2 regions of the Undibacterium sp. Ji50W genome follow, and region 2 is predicted to be linked to the other one. Evidence: predicted binding sites of a transcription regulator. Region 2 holds the regulator's gene; the other holds the start of a gene.

Region 1 (10,379 bases), on a different contig from region 2:
GCCTGCCTGATGGATCGGGTATGGAACTGGTGCAGGAAGTCAGTACACTATATAAGAACACACCGATTGCCGTGATTACCGCTTTTGGCAGTGCCGACAACGCCGTGGTTGCCCTCAAAGCTGGCGCTTTTGACTATGTGTCGAAGCCGGTGGCGCTTGATCAGTTGCGCAAACTGGTCAGGTCCGCCTTGCAAACCAATGAAGTGCAGAAAGAACAGCAGGCGGCACCGGCCAAGCTTGCCAGCACTTTCAATTCTTTCCTGATCGGCCAGTCACAGAGCATGCGGGAAGTCCGCTTGCAGATCAGTCGTCTGGCGCGCAGCATGGCCCCGGTCATCATTACCGGCGAATCCGGCAGCGGCAAGGAACTGGCAGCCAGGGAAATCCATACCATCAGCGCACGCGCGGGCAAGCCCTTTGTTGCCGTGAACTGCGGTGCAATACCAGAAAATCTGATGGAGGCCGAATTTTTCGGTTATCGCAAGGGTGCTTTCACCGGCGCTGCTGATGATCGCGACGGTTTCTTCCAGGCCGCCAGTGGCGGCACCCTGATGCTGGATGAAGTGGCCGACCTGCCTTTACCCATGCAAGTCAAGTTGTTAAGGGCCATACAGGAACGTCGCGTGCGCAAGGTGGGCGCTACCGTGGAAGAAGCGGTAGACGTGCGCATCATCAGTGCCACCCACCAGAATCTGGCGATATGTGTAGAAGAAGGGCGCTTCCGTCAGGATCTGTATTACCGCCTGAATGTCATTGAGCTGCATTTGCCACCTTTGCGTGAGCGCCTTGAAGATATTGTTGAACTGTCATCCAGCATTTTGAAGAAGCTCACTGGCGCAGACATCAATATGTCGTCACTGGCGATTGATGCCCTGATCAGCTATGACTTTCCTGGTAACGTACGCGAGCTGGAAAACATACTCGAACGCGCCATTGCCTTTGCCAATGATGGCTGCATCGAGGTGGCCGACCTGGCGCTGCGTGGTACCAGAAAACTGGCCGAGCCATTTTTGCTGCCTGCCGTCGATGCCGATGTAGTGGTGCCGAGCCGCCCCATCATGGAGTCCGGTTTTCCGGCGGATGTATTTACTGCGCCGGATTTACCCTGCTCGCTCCCCGAGTATCTGGAAAACGTGGAACGCGAAATGATCAAGCGCGCCTTGAACCAGACCAAAAACAACCGCACCCAGGCCGCTGAATTGCTGGGTGTCAGTTTTAGGCAACTACGTTATCAGATACAAAAATTGAAAATCCAGGAATAACAAATCCCTGCATTGACCTGAATACCTCTGCCTCTGCCCGCCAGCTTTTATGCTGACGGGCCCGTTCTCCGTTCCCCCTTGCTCATACCACTTGATCATGCCACTTGCATGAGCATCCCACGTTAGTACCCACTTGCATATCAGCCGCCAATTCTGCGGGCTTTTCGCCTGTGTCAATCACTTATCCCGCAATTGCGCAAAAAAATAATTCAATTATTTACATGTAAAGCGGTTGCATATGCTGGGATGCGGCACTAGAATTAGGGCAAATAAAAATTTGTACACTATATGTAGTGGTTTCCGTGATTTTGTTTGTTTTCTTGCTCTGGTTCAATTTTCCTTCTTGATTTGCAATTGATTTGGTAAATGATATGAACAAAATGGTCGGATAAGACAAGTCGACTGTCCGCCATGAACTGTAATGTGCAATACCTGTTTTAACCCATAAACCATCAGCAAACCTGTCAAGCAGCGTCGCTGATGGAAAAAAATAACACTGCATCCGGAGGATCAATGCACTCTTCTATTGAAATATCCACTTTGTCCAAGCCAGATCTGGGATCGGTTTTGAATGCGACGACAGCACCTGCTGCTGCCAGTCTGAACAGTTACAGCGAATATCGCATCATCCGTCGTAATGGTTCCGTGGTCGGTTTCGAGCCATCCAAAATCGCTATCGCCATGACCAAGGCTTTTCTGGCGGTCAACGGTGGACACGGTGCCGAGTCCGCCAGGGTTCGTGAACTGGTGGAGCAGATGACGGCCAGTGTGGTCGCTGCGCTGTTGCGCAGACAGCCTGCCGGCGGTACCTTTCATATAGAAGATGTGCAAGACCAGGTTGAACTGGCCCTGATGCGTTCCGGCGAACATGATGTTGCCCGCTCTTATGTGTTGTACCGTGCCAAGCGCATGGAAGAACGCCGTCGCGTGCATGATGTTCCTGGCCAGGCTGGGTCTGCCGCGCCACAATTGAATGTCATCGTTGATGGCCAGGCGCGTCCACTGGATGTGGCAGAAGTGCGCAAGATGATTGCTGCTGCCTGCCTGGGTCTGGACAAGCTGGCAGATCCGGATGCGATTCTGGCCGAGACACTGAAAAACCTGTACGACGGCGTGCCGGTAGAAGAATTGTATAAATCCGCCATCCTGGCTGCCCGTGCCCTGATGGAAAAAGAACCTGCGTATAGTCAGGTGACAGCACGTTTGCTGTTGCATACAGTCCGCAAAGAAGTGTTCGGCAAGGAAGTGGCGCAACAGGATGCGGCGGAAGAGTACATAGAGTACTTCCCGAAATTCATCAAGAAAGGTATCGAAGCCGATCTGCTGGATGCCAAACTTGCCCAGTTTGATTTGAAGAAACTGGCGAATGCCCTGGTCGCCGACCGCGATCTGCAATTTGGTTATATCGGTCTGCAAACTTTGTATGACCGCTACTTCCTGCATATCCGTGGTACCCGTGTTGAAATGCCACAAGCTTTTTATATGCGTGTGGCGATGGGCCTGTCCTTGAATGAAATTGATCGCGAAGCCCGCGCAATAGAATTTTACAATCTGCTGTCCAGTTTCGATTTCATGAGCTCGACACCGACCCTGTTCAATTCCGGTACCCAGCGTTCACAACTATCGTCTTGCTACCTGACGACCGTGGCGGATGATCTGGATGGCATCTATGAAGCCATCAAGGAAAACGCCTTGCTGGCAAAATATGCCGGCGGTCTGGGGAATGACTGGACACCGGTACGCTCACTTGGTGCGCATATCAAAGGCACCAATGGCAAATCCCAGGGCGTCGTACCTTTCCTGAAAGTGGTCAACGACACGGCCGTGGCGGTGAACCAGGGCGGTAAACGTAAAGGGGCAGTCTGCGCCTATCTGGAAACCTGGCACATGGATATCGAGGAATTCCTCGACCTGCGCAAGAACACTGGCGATGACCGCCGTCGTACGCATGACATGAATACCGCGAACTGGATTCCTGATCTGTTCATGAAACGTGTCATGGAAAAAGGTGACTGGACACTGTTCTCGCCTTCCGATGTCCCTGACCTGCATGATAAATATGGCAAGGCGTTTGAACTGGCGTATACCGCGTATGAGGCAAAAGCAGCCAGCGGTGAACTGAGTCTGTCGAAAAAAATCCCGGCACTGGACCTGTGGCGCAAGATGCTGTCCATGCTGTTTGAAACTGGCCATCCATGGATCACTTTCAAAGACCCATGCAATATCCGTTCACCACAACAGCATGTCGGCGTCGTTCATAGCTCTAACTTGTGTACAGAAATTACCCTGAACACCAACGACAGCGAGATCGCCGTATGTAATCTGGGTTCGGTCAACATGCCTGCCCACATGAAAGATGGCAAGCTGGATCACGTTAAATTGAAAAAAACTGTAAGCACAGCCATGCGCATGCTGGATAACGTGATCGACATCAACTATTATGCAGTCAAGAAGGCACGTGACTCCAACCTGCGTCACCGTCCTGTCGGTCTGGGTATCATGGGTTTCCAGGATTGCCTGCACATGATGCGCATTCCTTATGCATCGCTGGACGCTGTACAGTTTGCTGACACGTCCATGGAAGCCGTCTGCTATTACGCTTACCTGGCATCCACCGAATTGGCAGAAGAGCGTGGCCGTTACAGTTCTTATCGTGGTTCGCTGTGGGACCGTGGCATCTTGCCGCAAGATTCCCTGAAACTGCTGGCTGAAGAACGTGGCGGTTACCTGGAAGCCGATTTCTCGGAAAGCATGGACTGGACAGTGGTACGTGATCGCATCAAGCAATTTGGCATGCGTAATTCGAATTGCGTGGCCATTGCACCGACAGCGACCATTTCCAACATCATTGGTGTGTCCGCCTGTATCGAGCCGACTTACCAGAACCTGTATGTGAAGTCGAATCTGTCTGGCGAATTTACAGAAATCAACGAGCATCTGGTGCGTGATCTGAAAGACCGTGGCCTGTGGGATGAAGTCATGATTGCCGATCTTAAATACTTTGACGGCAGTCTGGCACGTATAGACCGTATCCCGGAAGACCTGCGCGCCCTGTATGCAACCGCATTTGAAGTCAGCCCATCCTGGTTAGTGGAAGCGGCTTCACGTCGTCAAAAATGGATAGATCAGGCGCAGTCCCTGAACATCTATATGGCTGGCGCATCCGGTAAGAAACTGGACGAAACCTACAAGCTGGCTTGGTTGCGTGGTTTGAAAACCACGTATTACCTGCGTACGATTGGTGCAACGCACACTGAAAAATCCACCAGCAAGACGGGTGCATTGAATGCGGTGTCGGTGGATGGCAATAGCGGTGGCTATGCTGCCGCAGCAGCCGGTGCAACAGCGGGCGCGCAAGAGACAGATGGTCCGGCCTGCATGTTGCGTCCTGGTGACGCTGGCTTTGAAGAGTGCGAGGCTTGCCAGTAAGCCGCAAATACGCTGCTGCCAATAAGTTGGCAATAAGCTGCGGGCAAATGGCAAGACCAGAAGGTTGCGGGAAGAAGTGCGGGCCAGGCTTCTTCCCATAAAAATACAAGCTGTTACAAAAGTAAGGAAATAAATAATGTTATCTTGGGATGATGAAGTCACGCCGGCAGCGCCAGGCCCGCGTCATGTGGGCGGTATGGATTTGCAGCAGCGTTTGCAAACGCAGGATATTGCCCTGAATCCGGCGCTGGTCAGCAAACCGGTCGTGGTTTCCCCCGAAGTTGTGGCACGCCGGGTCAATGCTGCCGACAAGCGCATCATCAATGGCACCACCGACGTCAACCAACTGGTTCCCTTCAAATATAAATGGGCCTGGGACAAATACCTGGCAGGTTGCGCTAACCACTGGATGCCGCAAGAGATCAATATGCAGCGTGATATTGAACTCTGGAAAAACCCGAATGGCCTGACGGAAGATGAACGCCGTCTGGTGAAACGCAATCTGGGCTTCTTTGTGACGGCTGATTCCCTGGCTGCCAACAATATCGTGCTGGGTACCTACCGTCACATCACGGCACCAGAATGCCGTCAGTATCTGCTGCGCCAGGCATTTGAAGAGGCCATCCACACCCACGCCTATCAATACATCGTTGAATCGCTGGGCCTGGATGAGGCAGAAATCTTCAATGCCTACAACGAAGTCGACTCTATCCGCGACAAGGATCAGTTCCTGATTCCTTTCATCGATGTGCTGACCAACCCTGAATTCAAGACCGGCACCACAGAGGCAGATCAGACCTTGCTCAAGTCCCTGATCGTATTTGCCTGCCTGATGGAAGGTCTGTTTTTCTATGTCGGCTTCACACAGATTCTGGCGCTTGGCCGTCAAAATAAAATGATGGGCGCGGCTGAACAATACCAATACATCTTGCGCGACGAATCGATGCACTGCAATTTTGGGATCGATTTGATCAATACAATTAAGATGGAAAATCCACATTTGTGGACTCCGGCATTTCGCGATGAAATTAAATCGTTGTTTTTGCGTGCTGTGGAGTTGGAATATCGTTACGCAGAGGATACAATGCCGCGTGGAGTGCTCGGTTTGAATGCGCCTATGTTCAAAGGTTATTTACGCTTCATTGCAAATCGCCGCGCACAACAAATTGGTCTCGAAGCGCTGTTCCCTCAGGAAGAAAATCCTTTCCCTTGGATGAGTGAAATGATAGACCTGAAAAAAGAGCGCAACTTTTTTGAGACACGTGTAATTGAGTACCAAACTGGAGGAGCCCTTAACTGGGAGTAGGTGGAGAAAGCGCTGTTGAACAGCGACCACCGGAAACCGGTGCAGGTAAGTTCTGATGTGATGTAAAGCCAGTCTTGATTAAATGAAGTATTGCTTCATATGCGCAGTACGAAGGTAGTGCGACATTTCTGGCAGCCGGACAAAAAACCGGGCAGGACCGAGTTAATCAGTCAATGATTATCTAAGTTGATCAGAACAAACCTGTGGGATGACTCATAAGTTTGCACAAGATGTAAAACGCGAGAGGCCTCACCAAACTGAATGGACAGTCATAGATTAAATTGCTTTGAACTGTTAGTGCCGCAATACCTGGCGAATCTGGGTATTGTGGCTATTGGTCTTTGTATTTCGCAAAAGGATACCGACGTCGGCAGTTAATCAAGCAAATAAGCAAGCAATTAAGCAGGCTTATCGCTGAATGCCGACGGTTTTTAGGTTTGCGCCATGACGGGAGCGTCTGGCATTTGGCAAACCATGATGGCTGAAGTGCTACATCAATAGAGGGGATGCAGCAGTTCGGCCGGTGCAGAATTCATTAGCGCAAACAGCGATCTTGTTTGTGCCGATGAATAATCCGCTTGAATGGATCGAGCGGATTTAATTTTTATCTGATTTTTTCCATCTCTACCGAAGGAGAAACAAAATGGCAACAGCACCACAACCGTCACCAGACGAACCAGTAGCAGCCAAGAAGCCGGCCGCGAAAAAAGCTGCAGCAAAAAAACCTGCTGCAAAGAAAGCCGCCGCTAAGCCAGCAGCAAAAGCCGCAGCTAAACCAGCAGCTAAAAAAGCAGCAGCTAAGCCAGCAGCTAAAAAAGCAGCCGCCAAGCCAGCAGCAAAAGCCGCAGCTAAACCAGCAGCTAAAAAAGCCGTCGCTAAACCAGCAGCTAAAAAAGCAGCCGCCAAGCCAGCAGCTAAACCTGCAGCCAAAGCAGCTAAGCCAGTAGCTAAAAAAGCCGCAGCTAAACCAGCAGCCAAAAAAGCCGCCGCCAAGCCAGTAGCTAAAAAAGCCGCAGCTAAGCCAGCAGCCAAAAAAGCCGCCGCCAAGCCAGCAGCAAAAGCTGCAGCTAAACCAGCAGCCAAGGCAGCTAAGCCAGTAGCTAAAAAAGCCGCAGCCAAACCTGCAGCCAAAAAGGCCGCAGCTAAGCCAGCAGCTAAAAAAGCCGCAGCCAAGCCAGCAGCAAAAGCTGCAGCTAAGCCAGCAGCCAAAAAAGCCGCAGCTAAACCAGCAGCTAAAAAAGCCGCAGCTAAACCAGCAGCCAAAAAAGCTGCCGCCAAGCCAGCAGCAAAAGCTGCAGCTAAACCGGCCGCAAAAGCAGCAGCTAAACCTGCCGCCAAACCGGCTGTAAAAAAAGCAGCAGCAAAGCCAGCCGCAAAAAAAGCCGCGGCTAAGCCAGCCGCAAAAAAGGCCGCTCCAGCAAAACCAGCGACACCTGATGCAAAAACCGTTGTTAGTCCAAACGCAGCTTGGCCTTTCCCAACTGGTAATCGCCCGGCATAATCTTTGATATGCTTGGTTGCCTGGTCTTATTCAGGCACAATACCCACTGTCTGATTCGTCATACAGTGGGTTTTTTTTGAGGATGCATCGTGTTATATGAAATTTTCACTTTTGTCATTGATACGGTGACAGGCTTGTTTGCAGGGTTTTTGCTGTTGCGTTTCTGGATGCAGGTGCAGCGGGTTCGCCCACCAATGGGGCTGGCCCAGGCTATTTTCCAGTTGACGGACTGGCTGGTGCACCCCATACGGCGGGTGGTGCCTGGGTTTCGGGGCTATGACTGGGCGACACTGATAGCGGCATTTCTGGTGTCGCTACTGGCCATGGTGCTGGATGTCTGGCTGATGGCGCATTTTTCTTTGAATACCATCCTGCTGCTGGCGGTTTTCCGCATGGTGCAGTGGATATTGTATGGCTTGATGGCCTTGCTGGTGCTGGAAGCAATTTTTAGCTGGGTCAACCCACAGGCACCATTTGCGCCATTTATCCGGGCCCTGAATGAGCCCTTGCTGTCGCCTTTGCGCAAATTGATCCCGCCTTTGGGTGGTCTGGATTTCTCGCCGCTGGTTGCCCTGATCATCTTGCAAATATTAAACAAGGTCTTGAGCGAAGGTTTTCCCAAGCTGCTGGCGCTGCTGTAAATAGTTTCCGTGTGGTGGGTTGCTGTGGCTGGCGCCAGCCTGCTTATTGATCCGGCTTCGAGGTAGACTGGCGAATGACCAGTTGCGGCATCAGCATTTCACGCCTTAACGGTGCTTCCGGATCCACGATGCGGTTCACCAGAATCTGCGCCGTCAGGTTACCGATATCCTTTTTCGGCTGGGCAATGGTAGTCAGTGGCGGCGTGCTGAACGAAGCCAGGGCGATATCATCATAGCCAATGACGGACAGGGAGCCGGGTATCCTGACACCGGCTTCGTTGGCGGCACAGATGCCGCCTATCGCCATCAAGTCATTGCTGGCAAAGATGGCTGTTGGCCGCTGCGGCAAGCTCAGCAATTGCTGAAAGGCGTTGAACCCGCCCTGGCTGGTAAAGTCGGCATGCACCAGGTATTCCGGTTTGAAGGCCAGCCCCGCTTCGCTGAGGGCGCGCCGGTAACCGGTCACGCGGTCACCACTGGGTAGCAAAATATCCGGTCCGGCAACGCAGGCAATCTGCGTGTGACCAAGGCCGATGAGATAACGGGTTGCCTCATAGCCGCCCTGTTCATGGTCAGCTTCGATAAAATCTGCCACCACGCCTGATACTTCGCGATCCACCAACACCTTGGGAATACCTTCGTCGGCCAGCAATTGCGTCAGTTCTTCATCTGAGCCCGACGACACCAGGATCAGGCCATCGATACGTTTTTCCATCAATACGCGGATATAGGCCGCCTGTTTTTTGGGATCATCGTAGGAATTGCACAGGATGATGTTATAGCCCAGCTTGAATGACGCATCTTCTATACCCTGTATGATTTCTGCAAAATAGGGATTGGAATTATTCGGTATCATCATACCCAGAGTGTGGGTGCGGTCATTTTTCAGGCTGCGGGCGACGGCGCTGGGGATGTAGCGCAATTCCTGAATGACAGCCAGCACACGCTCGCGTGCATCTTCACTGACGACACGGGTATTATTGATGACGTGAGAAACCGTGGTGGTGGAAACCCGGGCTTTCTCTGCGACTTGCTTCATTGTTGCCATAAGATTCCTGCCTTTCTGTGTCAAGATTATGACGCAGGATGCGGTTCGCGGCGTAAATTTTATGTAATAACTATTGTGTAATAATTGTATAGAGAGATTTCTGATGAACGATCTTGTTATTCGTAACGCCAGTTTGCCGGATGGTCGCAAGGGACTGGATATTGCCATCCAGGATGGTCGTATCAGTGCAGTGGCAGTGGCGCTAGCGGTCAAGGGGGCAGAAGAGATTGATGCACGTGGCAACCTGGTTACGCCCCCCTTTGTGGATGCCCATTTTCATATGGATGCGGTACTCAGCTATGGCTTGCCGCGGGTTAACCAGTCTGGCACTTTGCTGGAAGGTATCGCCCTGTGGGGAGAATTGAAACCCATGCTGACGCAAGAGGCATTGGTGGAAAGAGCCATGCGCTATTGCGACTGGGCAGTTGGCCGTGGCTTGCTGGCAATCCGTTCACATGTGGATATTTGCGATGACCGTTTGCTGGCTGTCGAAGCCTTGCTGGAAGTGAAGCGTCGGGTCGCGCCTTATCTGGATTTGCAACTGGTGGCATTTCCACAGGATGGTATTTTGCGCAGCGCCACTGCCATGGATAATCTGAAACGCGCGATTGCCATGGGTGTGGATGTGGTCGGCGGCATCCCGCATTTCGAGCGCACCATGGCCGATGGCGCAGAATCCGTGCGCCTGCTGTGCGAGTTCGCCGCTGAAAAAGGCTTGCGGGTGGATATGCATTGCGATGAATCGGATGACCCGCTGTCGCGCCATATTGAAACCCTGGCCTACCATACGCACAGACTGGGCATGCAGGGCCGGGTCGCTGGCTCGCATCTGACTTCCATGCATTCCATGGACAATTACTATGTCAGCAAGTTGCTGCCACTGATACGCGAAGCCGGAGTGGCTGCCATTGCCAATCCGCTTATTAATATTACCTTGCAGGGCCGGCATGACACTTATCCCAAACGTCGTGGCATGACCCGGGTGCCAGAAATGCTGGCGGCCGGGATAGAAGTGGCCTTTGGTCACGATTGCGTGATGGACCCCTGGTATAGCCTGGGCTCTGGCGATATGCTGGATGTGGCGCAGATGGGTTTGCATGTTGCCCAGATGACGGGGCAGGATGCCATGCGTCAGTGTTTCCAGGCAGTGACTGCGACACCGGCGCGCATCCTGGGTTTGCAAGACTATGGA
Region 2 (10,379 bases):
TCAGATCGTATGCGCGCGAATATGACCGCCGTGAAGGCGGGGCAGTACACCAGGAATTATGGCTATGCAACGGCGTCTACTACTATACCGACTGCCCCTGGCTGTGGAACCAATGCAACCGAGTGTACTCCAGCCAATATGGCCACGCTTGATCTGTCTGACTGGACCAATGACATTGCCAGGACCCTCCCTGGTGGTGCCGGTGCCCTGATACCAACAGCGAATAATGCCGCGGCCTTTAGTATTGTTGTCATGTGGAAGGAAAAGGCTTTGATTGATGCAAATTCGACTGACTCCTTGTGTCCAACGCCGGCAGTTGTTGGTGTGCGTTGCTTGAGCACGCCATTCATTCCATGATTAAAGGTTGAAGAAATGACTCGTTCTGTCATGCGCCGCGAAGACGGTTTCAGTATTTTGGAGTTGATGATTGCCATGTCGATCGGACTTGTGATGTCGGCTGCAGTGGTCAGCCTGTATATCGCGAATACCCAATCATTCAAATATCAGGACAGTGACGCCCGCCAGCAAGAGACCATGAGGGCCGCGATGGATGTGCTCGGTTATCACATTCGCCTGGCCGGATTTGTTGATGCTGTGAATAATCCTTCGACACGGCAAAATTTGTTGAGCCCGGGCAATAAGGGCTGGTTGTCAAAAACCGATCCGAACAGGACCAATACAGATTTGCTGACACAGTATTTCGGACAGTCCCCAGAGTATAGTAGTGGAACAAACAAGATACACGGTTTGATGGGGTGCAAGGGGCTTTTTACTACGTCAGGTGATCCTTTGCAATTGTCTAACTGGACTTGTGCGTCTGCTACAGCGACCAGTCCAAGCTCTCTGACGGTGGCGTATCAGGTGCTCAATAGTGATGTAGGTGCTAATGCAGGAGCGGTTCTGCCTGCAGCTGCGGCGATTGATACCATGTCGGCATATGACGCCAATACTGGTAAGGGATCGGATTGCGGCGGCAATAATGTGAACGGGGCTACGGCAAGCCCGGCTGGGCCTTTGGCAATCAATCGTTTCTATGTTGACGTGGCAAGCAAGCGTTTAATGTGTATTGGTAACGGCGATCCAAGCAAACTCAAGGCGATTGCAGAAGGTGTGGAGGATATGTATATTCTTTACGGAGTTGCCCCTGCAACTGTCAGCTTAACTGTTCCTGGCGATAGTGCTGTTGCTCAATATGTCACTGCAGATAATGTGGCAGATTGGTCACGGGTTTTGTCCGTTCGTGTTTGCCTGCAAACAGTGGCAACGGCAAAAAACGTAGCGCTTAGCGGGACAAATTACACTAATTGTAGGGGCACGAGCGTGTCTTTGGCCGACTTGCGCTATCGTCAGATTACGCGCGCCACTTTCTCTTTGCGCAATTATATTCTTACCTCTCCGGATGTGCTGCCACCATGAGATCCGCTAGCCTCAACTCACGTACACGACAAAGTCAATTCGCGATGCATCGCGAACGTGGCAATTCTCTGATATTGACAGTCGTATTGTTAATGGCCTTATCTTTGCTTGGGCTATCTGCCATGCAAAACAGTACTTTGCAAGAACGCATGTCGAATAACTTGCGTGATCGTAATATCGCCTTGCAAGCGGCTGAACTGACATTGCGCGATGCCGAACGCGATTTGGCCAGTTTGCTTGCAGACAATGTCACGTTTTGCCCAGGCGGAAGCGCCGCTGGCAGTGTGACTTGCCGCCCTGCAGCGGCGAGACCGGACGATCCTTTACTCAGAGACGGCTTTTGGGTGTGGACCAGCACCATGCGTCAGACCTGGACGCCAGATTGTGTGCGTGGCCAATGCCTGCCCTTGGATAATGCAACGGCGCCAGTACCGGTATGGGACGATACCGCTGCGAATTGGGCACCACAAACCGGATCGACCGGTACCAATCCTACCATTGCATATGGCACCTATACGGGCGCAACGGCAATACCAAAAGTCGCAGCCCAGCCGAGGTATATCATGGAAATTTTCCCCCCAGGCGGCCTGGTTGCTGATTTTGCCGGAACCTCAGGCTCTGCCCGTGTCGCGGTCCGGATTACCGTGCGCGCTGTCGGACAAAACCCCAATACAGTTGTGATGTTACAGAGCGTAGTTGCTCCTCATTGATTTAAATATTGTCTGGAATAATGATGATTACCCACTATTTGCCTGGTTCATTTCTGAAAAAATTAGTACTCGGTTGCTTTATTGGCGCTTTAGCCGCGGCTTCTGGTGCAGCGAATGTCACGCCTTCCAAGATGCCGCTGGAAAATATCGACCGCGCTCTATCCAATGTGGTGTTTGCGCTGTCGGTGGAATTTCCTACCGGTGATGCTGCCAGTTATGCAGCAGCTAATGCGGCCTCATCATCATCAACGTATGATCCTACAGCGACCTACTATGGTTACTTTGATAGTGCGAAGTGCTATTCATACAGTACCACCAACCTGTATTTTTCACCGACGGCTTGTGTAACTGGAACCTTCAAAGGCAATTTGCTGAATTGGGTGTCCATGGCCAATCTGGATCAATTCCGCCAAATTATGACGGGTGGTAACCGCATTATTGACTTGCCAGGAACGACGGTATTACAGCGCGCTTATAACGATGCGCAGAGTGGTACAGGTTATTTCCCGAACCGCTCGGCAACGACAACAGACGCAAACGTTACTACACAACAGACTTATCGCAGCGTTAACATGGGTGACAAAATGTTGGTGCAGGCGGGCGGAAGTGTGACAGTCAGCAATCTGACGACCGCACAAATGGGCACTGATACCTGCGCTCAATTGGTAACAGACTATAAGGCAGCGAATGGTAACAGTAGTCCCTCATGGACTTGTTACCATGTCAGGGTCAAAGTGTGCGACAAGGTAGCCGGACTGGAATCAAATTGTACCGATTACTCCACTACAGGTGGAACGTATAAGCCTGAAGGCTTGATGCAGCAATATAACCAAAATATGCGCTTTTCTGCATTTGGATATTTGAATGATCCGGCACAATCAAGGCAAGGTGGCGTGTTGCGCGCCCGCATGAAATCGGTCGGCCCTACGATTGCAGACCCAATTGCCTTGTCAACCACCAATCCGCGATTGGAATGGAGCGCGACTACCGGGGTGTTCACTTTCAATCCAGATAGCACCGACCAGGCTGCCACGAGTGGTGCCACCAACAGCGGGGTCATCAATTACCTGAACCAGTTTGGTTATGCCAGTGGTTACAAAGGCTATGATCCCATGGCTGAGTTGTATTATGAGTCATTACGCTACCTGAGGAAGATAAGCCCGACGCCACAGGCCATCGCGACCCCAACCACGGCAATGGTAGATGGCTTTCCAGTCATCAATTTTGATGCAACTGTTGCCGCCAATGACCCAATAACCAGTTCTTGCCAGCAGAATTTTATTATTACCATTGGTGACGTTAATAATTGGTGTGATACCAGGGTTCCGGGTGGTAGTGCCACCTGTTCTGCTTCACCACCATCAGAGAGTCCACCGAGCCCGGGTACTTCGGTCAATTTTGCTACCTGGGTCAACAATATTTCTACGATGGAAAGTAATAATAGCAATATTACTGCCTCCTCATCACCTGGACGAAATGCCGGTTGGTATCTGGGCGGCCTGGCTTATTGGGCGCACGTTAACGATATACGACCAGACAAGGCGGCACAGCGCATCACGGGTCAGAAACAGACGGTCACCAGCTTCTTTGTTGACGTCATGGAGCCTTTTAACGGTCAAAACCCGGTGCAGACAGGTGCGACAGTGACGCCTATGTTCACCGCTGCCAAATATGGTGGTTTTAATCCTGCCCTGACCCAAGCACCGTATCTAGACCCTAACCTGACAGCGACAGGCAGTTTGATCAAGTCCTGGGATAAGGATGGTAACGGCACGCCAGACAACTGGTATGCAGGTAATGATCCTCTCGGTTTAAAAAATGGCTTGAGTAATGTGTTTCAACAAATTGTTGCTGCCGGTAGTCTGGGTGATGGTGCTGCACCCGCGACATCTGGCGTGTCTATCGCTTCAGCCAAAGGAATTTACTATGCAAGTTACACTTTGACCAATGGCGGTCGCGGGGCAATAAAAGCATGCGGTTTTAATGTCGCTGTTGCTACTTGTGATGCGAGTCCAGACTGGGATACCTCTGTCTGGCTGGACCCGACTGCATCGACCACGTATTCGACCTATCAAACGGATACCGCGCGTCAGATTATTACCCGTTCCGGAAACGCAGGCGTTGCTTTTAAATATGCTAATCTGTCGGCGACGGATAAAGCTTTAATGGATATCAACCCAGCGACCGGTTTGACTGATACACCAACTTTATTAGGTGTTGACAGGGTCAACTATATACGTGGTGACTCTTCCAAAGAAACATCCAGAACTGGCGGTATATTCAGAACCCGTTTGAAAACCAAGTTAGGTGACATCGTCGGTTCAGGCCCTGTTTATGTGGCTGCCCCCAATGCCTTGTACGCAGGCGATGCCTTCCCCGGATACTCTACATTTATTGCCAACAATCTAAATAGGAAACCTGTGGTCTACGTAGGCGCGAACGACGGCATGCTGCACGCCTTTGACGCTTCTGATACGGGCAAAGGCAAGGAATTATTTGCCTATGTGCCCGGCAAGTTCATGCAGATAGATACTACTACTTCAGCCCCCAAGATTTCTGCCTTGACGACACTCACCTATTCGCATGAGTTCTATGTCGATTCGACACCGATGATAGGTGACGTCAAATTGACCAGCGGTTGGGCGACCTTGCTGGTCGGTAGTTATGGTGCCGGTGGCAAAGGCTACTTTGCGCTTGATGTTACTGATCCGACCAGATTTACAGAAACAAATGCGGCTTCGATTTCCAAATGGGAATTCTCTGACACCAATGATACGGACATGGGCTACAGCTATAATCAGCCAGCACAAAGCCCTATCTCTGGACAGGTACTACAGATTACAAAGATCCCTGATGGAACAACGAATGGCAAGTGGGCAGTTATCGTTGGCAACGGCTTTGGCAGTACCAACGGCAAAGCAGTCTTGTATATGCTTGATCCCAATGACGGTAGTGTGATCAATAAAATCGAAGTTGAAGGTTCGCTGGGAAACAATGGTCTTGCGACCCCCTTACCAGTCGCAACCCAGGGCAATGGCTGGATAGACACGGTCTGGGCTGGTGACCTGAAGGGTAATATGTGGCGTATCAGATGGGATACCGCAACCAGCACATGGAAAGTGACTAAAGCCTTTGCCGGTAGTGCAACGCAACCGATCACATCGGCACCTGCTGTAGCGCCGCATGCCTTAGTGGCTAGTGCATGGGCCGTCGTTTTTGGTACAGGAAAATATATAGAAAGGGCTGATTACAATACCACCGTGCAGCAAACAATCTTTGGGTTCGCGGATACATTCTCAGCGACACCCATTACCAAGGCGGATCTGGTGGCACAAACGATCACCTCAACAACTACAGCAAATGCGGCGGGGGATTTTTCCAGAACCACATCTTCCAATGCTGTCGACTTTACGACCAAGAAGGGCTGGTATATGGATATGCCGAATGTTAACGGTGAGCGGAGTATCGTCAATTCGATCATGCCGGCAGATACTGGTATTGTCCTGGTCAGTTCGTTCACACCTGCCACTGCGTGTTTGCCGGGTACCGGGTATGTGAATATCTTTAACGCCTACAGTGGCGCTGTGGTAACAGACAATACTTCGGGCACACCTGTCCAACTCAGTAGTTGGGGGGCAGTGGGAATGGGGATACCTTATTTCAGTTCCGTGGTATCCAGCGGCAAGAAAGCGGTGATAAAAGTTGGTGGCGTGAGGGTTGGTTTCACTCCTGGTGCTAGCGGTCCTCAAAGTCAATCAGAAATTGACTTAAATAAAAATACGGTTACAGGGGTAAGGTTTTCCTGGCGGCAAATTCGTTAAATCTTATAAATTGTGACGAGCTCCTGGATCTGCCAGGGGCATTTAAATTTGGAATAGATTATGCGCAAAACCTCAAGTGGTTTTACCCTGATAGAGCTGATGGTCGTGGTTGTCGTTATTGGCGTGATTGCTGCTGTCGGTATCCCCAGTTACCGGAGCTATATCTTGACTGGTAATCGAAATACAGCCAAAGGCGATTTGATGGAGTTGCAGCAATGGATGGAGCGTAATTATTCGCTGACAAACAGTTACGCATTGATGCCAGATGGGGCAACCGCTTTGACGAATGCGCAACTACCATTTAACACCTCACCGCGTTCATCGAAAACAAAGTACAACTTGTCTTTTACTGGTAATCCGACAGCAACCGCCTACACCTTGCAAGCAGTGCCAGCAAATGATCAAGTCGCCGATGGTACTTGTGCTACCTTGACACTGACCAGCGCCGGTGTGCGTGATGCAAGTGGTACTGGCGGTGCGGCAGCCTGTTGGAATAAATAGAGGGCGCGAACGGATGTTTTTCTGCCTGGAGGACGTAAGCAAGAGGCAGGAAAATGTCACGGCAATTCAATTTCGTGTTTTACATTATTACAAAAAATGATACTTCCCGCTCCGTCTTTGCATTAACTTTCTCTTTGGTGATGCATGGCTTACTGGTGGTGTTTGTCTTATGTAAAAACGCTCAGGATGGAAATGTAGATAGCATCGTTAAGCATGCTGATACGTCCCAAATCCTGCAAATTCACTTCGTCGCATCTGATACGACGCAGCCTGATACCCGCCAGGCTGTCTCCCGCCCGCAACCCGAAAATAATCTGCGACATAATAATCAAGCGGAAAAGTTCAGGGAAGTGCAAGTTCAACACAAGAGTCCCCCGGCTTTGTTGCAGACCGCCGATTCGCTTAGCTATTATTACCACGTTGACGAATTGACTACACCACCAGAGGTGCAGAATAACGTTGAGCCCAGCGCAACCCTCACCCTGGTCATGGATGAGGTTCCAGAAAAACCCCTGCAATTGCGCGTGCTGGTCAATGAAAATGGCGACGTTGACGACATCGAAATTGAAGAGAGCAAACTTTCAGCAGAAGCCACCCGCTTGGTGAAAGAACAATTCTTGAAAATGAAGTTTGCTCCGGGCATGATTGGTGATGTTGCCGTGAAGAGCCAGTTTGTGATCGAGGTATCACTGAGTGCTGCAGCTCACCCGCTTGAATTTATTGAAGTATCAAAGAAAGTGATTCGCTAATAAAGCAGCATGATATTCCATGTGATTTGTGCAATGGCCTTGCTTGTTTTGCAGCTTAATTCTTCCTGACTTCCTGTATTGCTTCAGCAAATTCCGATACGTCTTCAAAGCTTTTGTAGACGGAGGCAAAGCGGATGTAGGCGATTTTGTCGAGGCGTTTCAATTCGCGCATGACCAGTTCGCCGACGTGGCCGGACATGACTTCGCGTTCGCCACTGGACAGTAATTTTTCTTCTATACGCTGGATGGCGGTTTCCACAGCTTCAGCGGAGACCGGGCGCTTGCGCAGGGCCAGCATCAGGCTGGCGCGCAGTTTGGCGGTTTCGTATTCGGTACGACTGCCATTTTTCTTGACGATGACCGGCATTACCAGCTCAACCCGTTCATAGGTTGTAAATCGTTTATCGCAATCGGCGCAGCGGCGGCGGCGGCGGATCACATTGCCCTCTTCTGAAACACGGGTATCGATAACCTGGGTATCGTCATTGTGGCAAAAAGGGCATTTCATAGAGTTCGCCTAAAGTTTAAAAAACGCCACTCATGGAGTGGCGTTTTATGTCGCTGAATTATGCTTCGTAGACCGGGAAAGCATCGGTTAATGTTTTGACACCGGCTTTCACACGTTCAATGGTGGCGGCATCATGCGGATTTTCAAGTACGTCTGCAATCAGGTGTCCGACTTTCACTGCTTCGGCTTCTTTGAACCCGCGTGTCGTCATGGCCGGGCTGCCCAGACGGATACCGGAAGTGACCATCGGTTTTTGCGGATCATTCGGGATACCGTTTTTGTTGCAGGTAATATGGGCGGAACCGAGGATGGCTTCTGCTTCCTTGCCAGTCAAACCTTTAGGACGCAGATCAACCAGCATGACGTGCGATTCAGTACGGCCAGAAACAATGCGCAGACCACGTTCAGTCAGGGTATTTGCCAGGGCGGCCGCATTTTTTACGACTTGTTCCTGGTAAGCCTTGAATTCTGGCGACAGCGCTTCCTTGAATGCTACTGCCTTACCAGCGATGACATGCATCAGTGGGCCACCCTGGATACCAGGGAAGATCGCAGAGTTGATCTTTTTGGCAATGGCTTCGTCATTACTTAGGATGATGCCGCCGCGTGGGCCGCGCAGGCTCTTATGGGTGGTGGAGGTGACCACGTCCGCAAACGGTACCGGGTTAGGGTAAACGCCAGCAGCGACCAGGCCAGCATAGTGCGCCATGTCGACCATGAAGTAGGCACCAACCTCTTTGGCGATTTTCGAGAAACGTTCAAAGTCGATGCGCAGCGCAAAAGCAGAGGCCCCGGCGATGATGAGTTTTGGTTTGGTTTCGCGTGCCAGTTTTTCCATGGCGTCGTAATCGATGTCTTCTACGGCGTTCAGGCCGTAAGAGACAACATTGAACCATTTGCCGGACATGTTCAAGGGCATGCCGTGGGTCAGGTGACCACCTTCAGCCAGGCTCATGCCCATGATGGTATCGCCTGGATTCAACAGCGCAAAGAAGACACCCTGGTTGGCTTGGGAGCCAGAATTTGGTTGCACGTTGGCAAAATTGGCATTGAACAATTGCTTCAGGCGATCAATGGCCAGTTGTTCGACCACATCCACGTGCTCGCAACCACCGTAGTAGCGCTTGCCTGGATAGCCTTCGGCATATTTGTTGGTCAATTGGGAGCCCTGGGCTTCCATGACGGCCGGGGAGCAATAGTTTTCAGACGCGATCAACTCGATATGCTCTTGTTGACGGACGTTTTCTTTTTGTATCGTAGCAAACAGTTCTGGATCTACGTTGGCGAGGGTTTGATTTTTTGCAAACATGGCGGTTCCTGATTATTCCTGTTAATAAACAATTAATAAGCAATCAATAAGCAATTGCTTGATGTCAATGAGGTGTCTGAAACGGATAGGGGGCAGCCTCATTGCTTTTACCATCAGGCTACCCAGGCGCACGGCTGGAGTCAGGTTGACTCCGAAATCTCACGCTTCCCGATGGATATCCATCTTTGGCCGGTGTGATGCGTGTTCCGCATACCCTGCTGATGCAGGTTCGGCCGTTTCGCCAGTCACGTGAGACGAAATGGTGCATGGATTTTACGTGATGGCGTTTGAATGGGCAAGTGCAAGCCGGTCAAATACATGCCTGACCATCGGAAATGCTGCATGTGCATTAAAATGCCAGTATTCATCCATCACATTGAAGGAAATCAGCATGATCGTATTGATTACAGGCGCAAGCTCAGGTTTTGGCGAAGAAATGGCACGAAAATTTGTCAGCCAGGGCCATAAGGTGATTGCCGCCGCCCGTCGTGCAGAACGACTTGCCGCATTGCAATCCGAACTTGGTGCGGCCTTGTTGCCGGTGACCCTGGATGTCACCAGCAAGGATTCCATCCGCCTGGCCCTGGAAGGCCTGCCACAGGACTGGAAGCAAATCGATGTGCTGGTCAACAATGCCGGTCTTGCCCTGGGCACCGAACCTGCACATCTGGCGTCGCAGGATGAATGGGATACCATGATAGACACCAATACCAAGGGTCTGGTGACAGTGACCCGTGCCGTCTTGCCGGCCATGGTGGTCCGTGGCAGTGGCCTGGTGATCAATATCGGCTCGGTTGCTGGTTCCACGGCGTATCCAGGTGGTAATGTGTATGGAGCCACCAAGGCTTTTGTGGATCAATTTACCAAGAACCTGCGGGCTGACCTGGTCGGCACCGGGGTCAGGGCCACTAATATTGCCCCAGGCTTGTGTGGCGGCACCGAGTTTTCGAATGTCCGCTATCGTGGCAATGACGATGCGGCAGCCAAGGTGTATGAGGGCACGGTTCCGCTGACAGCCACCGATATTGCTGAAACTGCCTACTGGATTGCCACTTTGCCGCCGCATGTCAACATCAATCACATAGAAATGATGCCGACTTGCCAGGGATATGGTCCATTGACCATCAAGCGCACCACATCCTGATGGCCGGATGGCCTGGGGAAGGCTGATCATGCTGATTCGATAGCAGACCGGCATGGTTTCAGTCATTCCTGGCAGAAGCAGTTTACAATGATGATTTCTATGATAACTTTTCTAGTGAACTGTACCAGTCCATTAGTTTCCCGCAAAGTTTTACACCATGAGCAAAACGTTTGAATGGCAAGTGCGGGTCTATTATGAAGATACCGATGCGGGTGGTATCG

The links. Region 2 encodes NrdR, which represses ribonucleotide reductase genes. Its sites were predicted from a motif close to CACNANATNTNGTG; they were not measured.
Region 1: the regulator NrdR is predicted to act here: its motif matches at 1,545-1,558, upstream of ACO0K9_RS06445 (ribonucleoside-diphosphate reductase subunit alpha).

The regions. Positions count from the first base shown of each region.
Region 1 covers NZ_JBMPOX010000002.1:261,904-272,282, forward strand. Annotated here, with positions in the region: gene ACO0K9_RS06440 (sigma-54-dependent transcriptional regulator) at 1-1,262, shown strand, start outside; gene ACO0K9_RS06445 (ribonucleoside-diphosphate reductase subunit alpha) at 1,776-4,691, shown strand; gene ACO0K9_RS06450 (ribonucleotide-diphosphate reductase subunit beta) at 4,828-5,997, shown strand; gene ACO0K9_RS06455 (hypothetical protein) at 6,641-7,498, shown strand; gene ACO0K9_RS06460 (YggT family protein) at 7,588-8,139, shown strand; gene ACO0K9_RS06465 (LacI family DNA-binding transcriptional regulator) at 8,183-9,187, opposite strand; gene ACO0K9_RS06470 (amidohydrolase family protein) at 9,291-10,379, shown strand, end outside.
Region 2 covers NZ_JBMPOX010000013.1:148,438-158,816, reverse strand. Annotated here, with positions in the region: gene pilV (type IV pilus modification protein PilV) at 1-357, shown strand, start outside; gene ACO0K9_RS18270 (PilW family protein) at 373-1,416, shown strand; gene ACO0K9_RS18265 (pilus assembly PilX family protein) at 1,413-2,126, shown strand; gene ACO0K9_RS18260 (pilus assembly protein) at 2,150-5,947, shown strand; gene ACO0K9_RS18255 (type IV pilin protein) at 6,008-6,448, shown strand; gene ACO0K9_RS18250 (energy transducer TonB) at 6,502-7,197, shown strand; gene nrdR (transcriptional regulator NrdR) at 7,253-7,705, opposite strand; gene glyA (serine hydroxymethyltransferase) at 7,764-9,014, opposite strand; ZMP/ZTP riboswitch at 9,128-9,273, opposite strand; gene ACO0K9_RS18235 (SDR family NAD(P)-dependent oxidoreductase) at 9,406-10,158, shown strand; gene ybgC (tol-pal system-associated acyl-CoA thioesterase) at 10,316-10,379, shown strand, end outside.